Regions from separate parts of the Azospirillum argentinense genome, predicted to be linked through region 2. Evidence: predicted binding sites of a transcription regulator. Region 2 holds the regulator's gene; the other holds the start of a gene.

Evidence for each region. Region 2 encodes LexA, which represses DNA repair genes until DNA is damaged. Its sites were predicted from a motif close to ATGTTCTANTTTGGTTC; they were not measured.
Region 1: a site for LexA is predicted at 2,223-2,239, ahead of ABAZ39_RS01830 (Y-family DNA polymerase). Genes of this name have one in related genera too.

Annotation. Positions count from the first base shown of each region.
Region 1 is NZ_CP007793.1:383,890-389,279, reverse strand. Features, by position in the region: gene ABAZ39_RS01845 (TAXI family TRAP transporter solute-binding subunit) at 1-806, opposite strand, end outside; gene ABAZ39_RS01840 (HupE/UreJ family protein) at 925-1,488, opposite strand; gene ABAZ39_RS01835 (hypothetical protein) at 1,594-2,115, opposite strand; gene ABAZ39_RS01830 (Y-family DNA polymerase) at 2,283-3,812, shown strand; gene ABAZ39_RS01825 (error-prone DNA polymerase) at 3,823-5,390, shown strand, end outside.
Region 2 is NZ_CP007793.1:1,666,137-1,671,526, forward strand. Features, by position in the region: gene trpD (anthranilate phosphoribosyltransferase) at 1-480, shown strand, start outside; gene trpC (indole-3-glycerol phosphate synthase TrpC) at 477-1,265, shown strand; gene ABAZ39_RS07935 (GNAT family N-acetyltransferase) at 1,301-1,762, shown strand; gene moaC (cyclic pyranopterin monophosphate synthase MoaC) at 1,759-2,253, shown strand; gene ABAZ39_RS07945 (molybdopterin molybdotransferase MoeA) at 2,253-3,470, shown strand; gene lexA (transcriptional repressor LexA) at 3,627-4,325, shown strand; gene ABAZ39_RS07955 (ComEC/Rec2 family competence protein) at 4,351-5,390, opposite strand, start outside.

The sequences.
Region 1 (5,390 bases), 1.3 Mb from region 2:
TGGTCCATGTAGAAGCGCTGGCGGATGCGCAGCCGGTCGGCCATGTCACCGTCGAGCGGGATCAGGCGGATCGGCTCGCGGTTCGCCACATCGGTCACCGCCGCTACCGGAAAACCGCCGACCATGAAGAAGGCGTCCAGCTCCTTCTTGGCCAGCCGGTCCGCTGCGGTGCCGGGCTTCAGGTAGGCCGGGGGCCGCAGCTCCGCCTCCTTCACGCCGAAGGCGTCGAGGATCGCCCGCGCCTCCACCAGCACGCCGGAACCCTCCTCCCCCAGCGAGACGGCCTTTCCCTTCAGGTCGGCCACGCCGTGCAGGTCGCTGTCGGCGCGCACGACGAGCTGGATCGCCTCCGCGTAGAGCATACCGATGGAGCGCAGCCCTTCGAAGGGCGCCTTGCCGTGGAAGATGCCGGAGCCGGTGTAGGCCCAATAGGCGATGTCGGCCTGGGACATCCCGGCCTCGACCGCCCCCGAGCGCAACAGCTCGATGTTCTCCACCGAGCCGAGCGTGGCCTGGGCCACCGCGATCAGCCCCGGCACGCCGCAGCTTCCTCCGCGGTCGCAGGGGCGCGAGCCGGGCGGGTTGGAGATGGCGTTGGCGATCAGCCCGCCGATCGGGAAATAGGTGCCCGACGTGGTGCCCGTGCCGATCCGGAAATAGCGGATGTCCTGCGCCACGGCACCCCGCGGCAGCAGGCCCAGGAGAGCGCCCCCGGCGATGCCGGCCAACACATGGCGGCGGCTGGGAAGGCCCTGGGGGGAAAGGCGGGCGTCGGAAAGGCGGGGGTTGGCTCCTGCGCGCGGCACCGGCGGGTCCACCTTTCCTGCTGGCCAGCCGTTCCGGCGGCATGGGCCATCGGCGGCGTGTGTTGGACACGCTCTTACAAGAATACCCGCAGCCCGGCTTTTTCAAGGCGTCGGGGCCTTAAAAGACGCCCGCCAGATCAAGAACCCCGGCGAGTGCTACCGCGCCGCCACACATTTGCACGACCCGGCCCGACGCCGCCTGCCCCACCGCCACCGACAGGCCCAGCCCGGCGCCGATGACCAGCAGCACGCCAGACGACAGCCCGGCCCAGAACAGCGGCCCGCCCATATGCACATAGCCGTGGAAAGCCCCCGCCGCGGCGACCGTCAGCACCCCCAGCGCCAGCGGCACCTTCAGTCCGAAGGCGACCAGCCCGCCCATCAGGATCAACGACGCCGACAGCCCTTCCGCGGCGTAGGGCAGACGGATGCCGATCTGCGCGGCCAGCCCGGCGGCCAGCACCGCGGTCAGCGCCGCCACCGGAAGCTGCCAGACGGAAGGGCCGCCGTTCTGCCCGCTCCACAGCCCGATGGCGAGGAAGCCGAGCAGATGCTGCAACACCCACACGGGTTCGGTCAGGCCGGTGCCGAACGGCCCGGTCACCGTCATCCGCGCCAGCGCGGGCGCGGCACCGGCGCCGATCAATGCGAGCGCCAGAAGAACCGACCGGATCGCCACCATCCCCCACCCCTTTTCCCCAACGCCTCTGCCCAGCACCGGGCCGGTATGGCCGCTGCGCGGGGTGGGGTCAAGTGACCAGGGTGGCGGGCTTCAAGAACCGGGAGATCAGTAACCCAGGGGGCCAGGACCGTACTGGCGGAGGTCCTGCTGCTTGCGGAGCAGGTCGCGCTGCTGCAACGGGTCGAGCCGGCCCATGGCGTCCTCGGTGCGCAACCGGTCGACCTCCGGACTCATCAGGTCGCGCTTGGCGCGGTCGGTCAGCCCCTGGGTGGAGCCCGGCTCCGGCAGGGCGGGGGTGGCCGGCTGGTCGATGGGCGGCGGCGGCGGGGACGAACTGCCGCGGCGACGCACCGGCGGCGGCTGGTTGGGCGTTTGCGAGGCGTCGGAGAGCTTTTGCGGCGGAGCGGGTGCAGGCTCCGGCCGCGGTGCGGGAGTCGGGCGGGCATTCTCCTCCGCCTGAATCTGGCGCAGCGTCTTCAGCCCGCCGCCTTGCGCGGACACCGGCGGGGCCGCCTGGGCCCGTCCCGGCATCTCGTCGTGCACATCCGGCGCGCAGGCCCCCAGCGCAAGGGCGGCGAGCGCGACGGCGACGGGCAGGAACACGGCGGTGGGGCGGATCGGTGTCATACCAACCATGTCGTGTCCCGCGGAGACGGGACAAGGCCCTCCCGGCGACCTCCCCCTTCTTGGTGAGGCCGTAAGGGGACTCCCAACCGCCGGCTTTTGCCGCTAGAATGTTCTTGTTTTGTTCGAGTTGAAACGATTGACGAAACGAGCGGTGCAGGGAGGGTGGCATGGGGAAAGGGGGTGCTGAACGGACGGCGCGGCGCATCCTGTCCCTGTGGCTGCCGCGGCTGCCCACCGACGCCCACAGCCGCCGCCATCCGGAGCGGCGCGACCATCCCCTGGCCGCCATCCTGGCCGAGCGCGGGCGGCTGGGCGTGGCCGCCGTCAACCGCGCCGCGGCGGAGGCCGGGGTGCATCCCGGCATGAGTCTGGCCGACGCCCGCGCCATTGAGCCCGCCCTGGCCGTCTTCGACGCCGAGCCCGAGTCGGACGCCCACCTGCTGGAGCGGATCGCCGGCTGGTGCACGCGCTACACCCCCTGGACCACCCCGGACGGCCCCGACGGGGTGGCGCTGGACATCACCGGTTGCGCCCACCTGTTCGGCGGGGAGGAGGCCGTGGCCGCCGACCTGTCCGCCCGCCTGACCGCGGCGGGCTTCGAGTCGCGGATTTCCGTGGCCGACACGCCCGCGGCGGCCTGGGCGCTGGCGCGGTTCGGCGGGGGGGGCAAAGCGCTCCCCGATCTCTCCCCCCTCCCCGTCGCCGCGCTGCGTCTGCCCGCCGCCACGGTGGACGGTCTGGCCGCGGTGGGGTTGCGGCGGATCGGGGATCTGCATGCCCTCCCCCGCGCCACGCTGGCCGCCCGCTTCGGGCCGGAACTGCTGCGACGGCTCGATCAGGCCTACGGGCGGCTGGACGAGCCGCTGTCTCCCCGCCTGCCGGTGCCGCCGCACAGCGTCCGCCTCGCCCTGCCCGAGCCGATCACCACCGCCGAGGCCATCGCCGAGGCGCTGCGCCGCCTGCTGACCGCCCTCTGCGCCGGGCTGGAGAACACCGGCGAGGGCGCCCGCCGGCTACGGCTGGAGTTGCATCGGGTCGACCGACGGCTGGAGGACGCGCCCCAGACGCTGGTTATCGGCACCGGCCACCCGGTGCGCCGCCCGGACGCGCTGATGCGGCTGTTCGCCCAGAAACTCGACCGCGTGGAACCCGGCCCCGGTCTGGAGCTGATGGTGCTGTCGGCCACCGAGGCCGGCCCGCTCGCCGCCGCACAGGCCGCGCTGGACGGCACAACGGATGGGGGCATGGACGGGCAGCCGGAGCTGGGCGAGCTGATGGACCGGCTGGGCAACCGGCTGGGGGAGCGGGCGGTGCTGCGGCTGGTCCCGCGGCAAAGCTGGCTGCCGGAGCGCAGCGTGGCCCCCGCCTCGGCCTTCTCGGAGGCCTCCGGCGGTGCGCTGTGGCCGACCGACCGCCCCCGCCCGGTGCGGCTGCTCGCCCCGCCGGAGCCCATCGAAGCCATGGCCCTGGTTCCCGACGACCCGCCGGTGATGTTCCTCTGGCGCGGCGTCCAGCATCGCATCCGCCGTGCCGACGGGCCGGAGCGGATCGAGGCCGAATGGTGGCGACGCGACGGCGAGCCCCGCGACTATTACCGCGTCGAGGACGAGGCCGGCCGCCGCTTCTGGGTCTATCGGCAGGGGCTGTACCGGCCCGGCGTGGCGGCGCTGTGGTTCCTGCACGGCTTCTTCGGATGACGGGAGCGCCATGACCCCCTACGCCGAACTCCAGGTTTCGACCAGCTTCACCTTCCTGGAGGGCGCGTCCCACCCGGACGAGCTGGCGCTGACCGCCGCCGGCCTCGGCCACGCCGCCGTCGCGGTGACCGACCGCAACTCGCTGGCCGGGGTGGTGCAGGCGCACACCGCCGCCCGCAAGCACGGGCTGCGCCTGATCGTCGGCTGCCGGCTCGACCTGACCGACGCGGACAGCCTGCTCGCCTACCCCACCGACCGGGCGGCCTACGCGCGGCTGTCGCGGCTGCTGACGCTGGGCAAGCGGCGGGCGCCCAAGGGGGCCTGCTTCATCGCCCGCGCCGACGTGCTGGACCATGCGGAGGGGATGCTGTTCCTGCTGGTGCCGCCGGACCAGCGCGACCCCGCGTTCTTCCACGCGCTGCGCGGCTGGCGCAACGATCTGGGGAACCGCCTGCACCTCGCCGCCAGCCACCGCTACCGCGGCGACGACCAGCGGCGGCTGTCCTGGCTGGGCGGGCTGGCGGAGGCGGAGCGGGTGCCGCTGGTGGCGACCAACGACGTGCTCTACCACACGCCCGACCGCCGCCCGCTGGCCGACGTGATGACCTGCATCCGCAGCGGCACGACCATCGACGAGGCGGGCTGGCGCCTGTCGGCCAACGCCGAGCGGCACCTGAAGGCCGGGGTGGAGATGGCCCGCCTGTTCCAACGCCACCCCGACGCGGTCGCGCGCACGGTGGAGATCGCCGCCGCCTGCCTCTTCTCGCTGGAGGAGCTGCGCTACGAATACCCGGACGAGGTGGCGGAGGTCGGGCGGAGTCCGCAGGAGACGCTGACCGACCTGACCTGGGCCGGAGCGGTCCAGCGCTATCCGGACGGCGTGCCGGAGACGGTGGCGCAGACCCTGCACCGCGAATTGACGCTGATCGGTCAACTTGATTACGCGCCCTATTTCCTGACGGTGCACGACATCGTGCGCTACGCCCGCTCAAAGGGCATCCTGTGCCAGGGGCGCGGCTCGGCGGCCAATTCGGCCGTCTGCTATTGCCTTCATATCACGGAGATTGACCCGGCTCGTTTCAAGCTGCTGTTCGAGCGCTTCATCTCCTCGGCCCGCAACGAGCCGCCGGACATCGACGTGGATTTCGAGCATGAGAAGCGCGAGAAGGTCATCCAGTACATCTACGAAAAATACGGGCGCGAGCGGGCCGGGCTGACCGCCACCGTCATCCGCTACCGCGCCCGCGGCGCCATCCGCGAGGTCGGCAAGGCCATGGGCCTGTCCGCCGATCTGGTGGCGCGGCTGTCCTCCTCCGTCTGGGGCTGGAGCCGCCACGGCGTGGACGGGGAGCGCGCCCGGCAATACGGCTTCGACCCCGACGACCCGCGGCTCCGCCAGACGCTGGAACTGGCGCAGGAGCTGATCGGCTTTCCCCGCCACCTGTCGCAGCATGTCGGCGGCTTCGTCATCACCCGCGGCCCCCTGAGCGACCTGTGCCCCATCGCCAACGCCGCCATGAAGGACCGCACGACCATCGAATGGGACAAGGACGACATCGACGCGCTGGGCATCCTGAA
Region 2 (5,390 bases):
AAGCGCCAGCTTCTCGGCGTCTACGCCAAGCAGTGGGTGGAGCCGCTGGCCCATGTGCTGAAGCGCCTGGGGTCGGAGGCCGCCTGGATCGTCCATGGCTCCGACGGGCTGGACGAGATCACCACCACCGGCCCGACCACCGTCGCCCAGTTGAAGGACGGTGAGGTCACGGTGCTCGAGATCGAGCCGGAACAGGCCGGCATCTTCCGCGCCCGGCCGGAGCTTCTGAAGGGCGGCGACGCCCATGTGAACGCCGAGGCCATCCGCGCGCTGTTCGACGGCGTCCAGGGCGCCTACCGCGACATCGTTCTGCTGAACGCCGCCGCCGCGCTGCATGTGGCGGGCAAGGCCGGCGACCTGAAGGAAGGCGTCGAGCGGGCCCGCCACGCCATCGACAGCGGTGCCGCCCGCGCCGTGCTCCAGCACCTCGTGTCCATCACCAATTCATCCGCCACCACCGAACCGGTTGCCGCGCCATGAGCGACGTCCTGACCCGAATCTGCGACGACAAGCGCGCGCTGGTCCACGCCCGCAAGTCCGCCCGCCCGCTGTCCGCGGTGGAGGACGCCGCCCGCAGCGCCGACCCGGCGCGCGGCTTCATCCGCGCCCTGCGCCGCACGGTGGACGGGGGCCGCTACGGCCTGATCGCCGAGATCAAGAAGGCCAGCCCGTCGAAGGGCCTGATCCGCCCCGACTTCGACCCGCCGTCGCTGGCCCGCGCCTACCGCGAGGGCGGCGCCACCTGCCTGTCGGTGCTGACGGACGAGCCTTACTTCCAGGGCTGCGACGACTATCTGCTGGCCGCCCGCGCCGCGGTGGACCTGCCGGTGCTACGCAAGGACTTCATGGTCGATCCCTACCAGATCGCCGAATCCCGTGCGCTCGGCGCCGACTGTATCCTCATCATCATGGCGGCGCTGAGCGACGCGCAGGCCGCGGAGATCGAGGACGCCGCCATCGCCTGGGGCCTGGACGTGCTGGTTGAGGTGCACAACCGCGAGGAGCTGGACCGCGCCCTTGCGTTGAAGACCCCGCTTCTCGGCGTGAACAACCGGAACCTGAAGACCCTGGCGGTGGACATCGCCACGACCGAGGAACTGGCGGCCCATGTGCCCGCCGATCGCATGCTGGTCGCCGAAAGCGGTCTCTACAGCCCGTCGGACCTGTCGCGCATGGCCGCGGTCGGCGCGCGCTGCTTCCTGGTCGGTGAATCGCTGATGCGGCAGGAGGATGTGACCGCGGCCACCCGCGCCCTGCTCGCCTGAGACAAAACAAGAAAGCAATGGGGAGGAGCGACGCCGTGCCGAACGTGACCATTGCCCGTGAAAGCCCGCTCCAGGACGAGGTGGTCCAACTCATCGAAGAGCTGGACCGCTATCTGGGCGACTTATACCCAGCCGAGAGCAACCATCTACTCGACCTGCAATCGCTGGCCAAGCCGGACATCCGTTTCCTCGTCGCTCGGCGGTCGGGAACCGTGGTCGGCTGCGGCGCCATGCGCATCGACACCGACGGCGGCTATGGCGAGGTCAAGCGGATGTTCGTCCAGCCGACCGCGCGCGGCGGCCAGATCGGTCGGCGCCTTCTGGAACGCATCGAGGACGAGGCCCGCGCCGCCGGCCTGTCCCTGCTGCGGCTGGAGACCGGCGTCTATCAGGACGAGGCGATTGCCCTCTACCGCAAGCAGGGCTTCGCCGACCGCGGCCCGTTCGGCCCCTACGGTCTGGACCCGCTGAGCCTGTTCATGGAGAAACCCCTATGACCGACCAGCCCGCAAGCGGCTTCACCCACTTCGACGCCGAAGGCCGCGCGGTCATGGTGGACGTGTCCGACAAGGCGGATACGGAACGCACGGCGACCGCCCGCGGCTCCGTCCTGATGCAGCCGGAAACGCTGGCGCTCATCCTCCAGGGCGGCTTCAAGAAGGGCGACGTCCTGTCGGTGGCCCGGCTGGCCGGCATCATGGGGGCCAAACGCACGCCGGACCTGATCCCGCTGTGCCACCCGCTGATGCTGACGTCGGTCAAGGTGGACCTGACCTGCGACCCCGAGCGCAACGCCGTGGACATCACCGCCACTTGCAAGCTCAGGGGCCAGACCGGCGTGGAGATGGAGGCGCTGACCGCCGTGTCGGTCGCCGCACTCACCGTCTACGACATGTGCAAGGCGGTGGACCGCGGCATGACCATCACCGAGGTGAAGCTGCTGCACAAGGCCGGTGGCAAGAGCGGCGAATGGGGGAGCGCGGTCTGATGCTACAGGTCGGTGAAGCCCGCGCCCGCATCCTCGCCGCCTTCACCGCCCTGCCGGCGGAGACGGTGCCGTTGCCCGACGCGCTGGGGCGCGTCCTGGCGGAGCCCGCCGTCGCTCGCCTGACCCAGCCGCCCTTCGCCGCCGCCGCCATGGACGGCTGGGCCGTCCGCGCCGCCGACATCGTCCGGGCGTCGGCGGAAGCTCCCGTCACGCTGCGCCGCATCGGCGAGTCCGCGGCCGGCCACGCCTTCGCCGGATCGCTCGGCGCGGGCGAGGCCGTGCGCATCTTCACCGGCGCCCCCCTGCCCGCCTGGGCCGACGCCGTGGTGATGCAGGAGGATTGCGAGGACGCCGGGGACCGCGTGCGCGTCGGGCGCGCCGTGCCTGTGGGCCGCTTCATCCGCCCTGCCGGCCTGGACTTCACCGCGGGAGAGGAGTTGCTTCCCAAGGGACGGCTGCTCACCGCCCGCGACGTCGCCCTGGCCGCCGCGGCCAACCTGCCTTGGCTGCGCGTCCACCGCCGACCGCGGGTCGCCGTGCTCGCCACCGGGGACGAGATCGCCCTGCCCGGCGATCCGCTGGGACCGAGCCAGATCGTCAGCTCCAACGCGCTCGGCCTCTGCGCGCTGGTCGCCAGCCAGGGCGGCGTCGCCCACAATCTCGGCGTGGCCAAGGACGATCCGGAGCATCTCGCCGCCATGGCCGCCGGGGCGGCCGGCTGCGACCTGCTGGTGACCACCGGCGGCGCCTCGCAAGGCGAGCACGATCATGTGCGCGACGTGCTGGGCGGGCTGTCGCTGGACTTCTACCGCGTCGCCATGAAGCCCGGCAAACCGTTGATTTTCGGGACGGCGAGCGGCGTGCCGCTGCTCGGCCTGCCCGGCAATCCGGTGTCCACCGGGGTGGCCGCCCTGCTGTTCCTGGTGCCCGTCCTTCGCCGTCTCCAGGGGTTGCCCGCCGAGAACACCACGCTCGCGGCGCGGCTCGGCGCGCCGCTAAAGGCCAACGACGACCGCACCGACTTCATGCGCGCCACCCTGTCCACCGGGACGGACGGCGAGCCCATCGCTACGCCCTTCCCGCGCCAGGACAGCGCGATGATGTCCCGGCTGGCCCGGGCCGACGCCCTGATCGTCCGCGAGCCGCAGGCAACCGCCGCCGCTGTGGGCGACCGCGTGACGGTGATCCCGCTGAGCGGCGGTGTCCTGTCGCTTTAATCCGTTCCGCACGGGAAATCCATTTGGGAGTCCTGTCCGTCGATTTGCGATTGATTTCATCCGTAGGGCTTGACGGGGGTTAAGAACCAAACTAGAACAAGATGGAACGTTTTGCTTTTGTTCCATATCTAGTGCGGAACCGGCCGGGAGGCACAAATGCTCACGCGCAAGCAGCATGAATTGCTGCTTTTCATCAACGAGCGGCTCGGACAGGGCGGTGTGTCCCCTTCCTTCGACGAAATGAAGGACGCTCTCAACCTGAAGTCCAAGTCGGGCATCCACCGCCTCATCACGGGGCTGGAGGAGCGCGGCTTCATCCGCCGCCTGCCCCACCGCGCCCGCGCGCTGGAGGTGCTGCGCCTGCCGGAGGGGCTGGAGACCGCCCGCACCCGGCCGCCGCGCGCCAAGTTCGAGCCCAACGTCATCAAGGGCGACTTCAGCTTCGCGGGACGTGAGGCGAACCCGGCGTCCGAATCCGTGCAGTTGCCGCTCTACGGCCGGATCGCCGCGGGCACGCCCATCGAGGCGTTGCGCGACGGTTCCGCCTTCGTGGACGTTCCCGCCGCCATGCTCGGCATGGGCGACCACTACGCGCTGGAAGTCGCCGGCGACTCCATGGTGGAGGCCGGCATCCTCGACCATGACACGGTGGTCATCCAGCGCTGCGACAGCGCGGACAATGGCTCGATCGTCGTCGCCCTGGTCGACGACGCCGAGGTCACGCTGAAGCGCCTGCGCCGCAAGGGCAACACCGTGGCGCTCGAACCCGCCAACGCCGCCTATGAGACCCGCATCTTCGGCGCCGACCGCGTTCGGGTGCAGGGCCGCCTCGTCGGTCTGGTGCGCAAGTACTGACGGCAGGACGCGCCGGGGCGGCGGCTCAGCGCGCCCCGGTCCTTCCATCGGTCAGCTTGCCGGCCGCCGTCCTTCCTCCCATTGTCCTTCCTCCCATCGTCCAAGGGCGGTCACCGCGCCAACCACGCACGCTTTCCACCCGGATGCCCTTGTCCGACAGGGTGAGCGTGTGCGCGCCCTCCCGCCGCAGTTGCCAACGGTCGATGACCAGCGGCGCCCGACACCCGCGCGACGGGGTCGCGGTCACCACCGCATCGGCCACCGCGCAATCCTGCGGCAAGGCATCCGGCTGGCGCAGCAGCGCTACCGTCTTTCCCTGCGCTCGATAAAGGCATCCCAGAGCGTCGCAGCGCAGCCGCCCGTCCAGGCTGACCCCGGCGAGCGGCCAGACATCCTGACCGGCTTTCTCCTCCGGCTTCTCCATGCCGTCGCGCCGCCTCCACGTGTTGGCGACCCGCCCGTCGCTGGCGGTGGACAGGCTGAGAATTCCGTCCGCGCCGCGCACGGCCATCAGTTTTCCGTCCTCCGACACCAGAATGTCGGGCCGCGGCGCGACGGCCGGGGCGAGCAGCCCGCCGGCCAAGGCCACCAGCCCCAGCCAGCGCCAGCGTCTTGTCCAGATGGCCAGCCACAGCCCGCCCAGCGTGACCGCCGCTATGGCGGCGTCCGGCATGGCCGGAAGGAACGCCGTCGCTCCGGGCAGCGCCGCGGTCCGCTCCGCCGTCTCGATGACCAGCCGGACGCCCCAGCTCATCGCCGTCACCGCCGGCCCCTCCAGCCCGAAGGGCAGCAGCAGGTAGGACAACAGGCTGAAGGGCATGATCCACACCGTCGTGATGGGAATCGCCACCATGTTGGACAGCACACCGTAAAAGGCGACCTGCTGGAAATGGTAGAGCCCGTAAGGCGTCGTCGCGACGGTCGCCACCACGCTGGAAAAGGCGATGCCGCCCAGCGCCATGGCGCCCTTGCCGAGCCAGCCCATGTCGCGCCGCCGCCGCACCACCCAGGGCGTGAAGCGTTCGAAGGCGGCGATCAGGGCGACGACCGCCGCGAAGGACATCT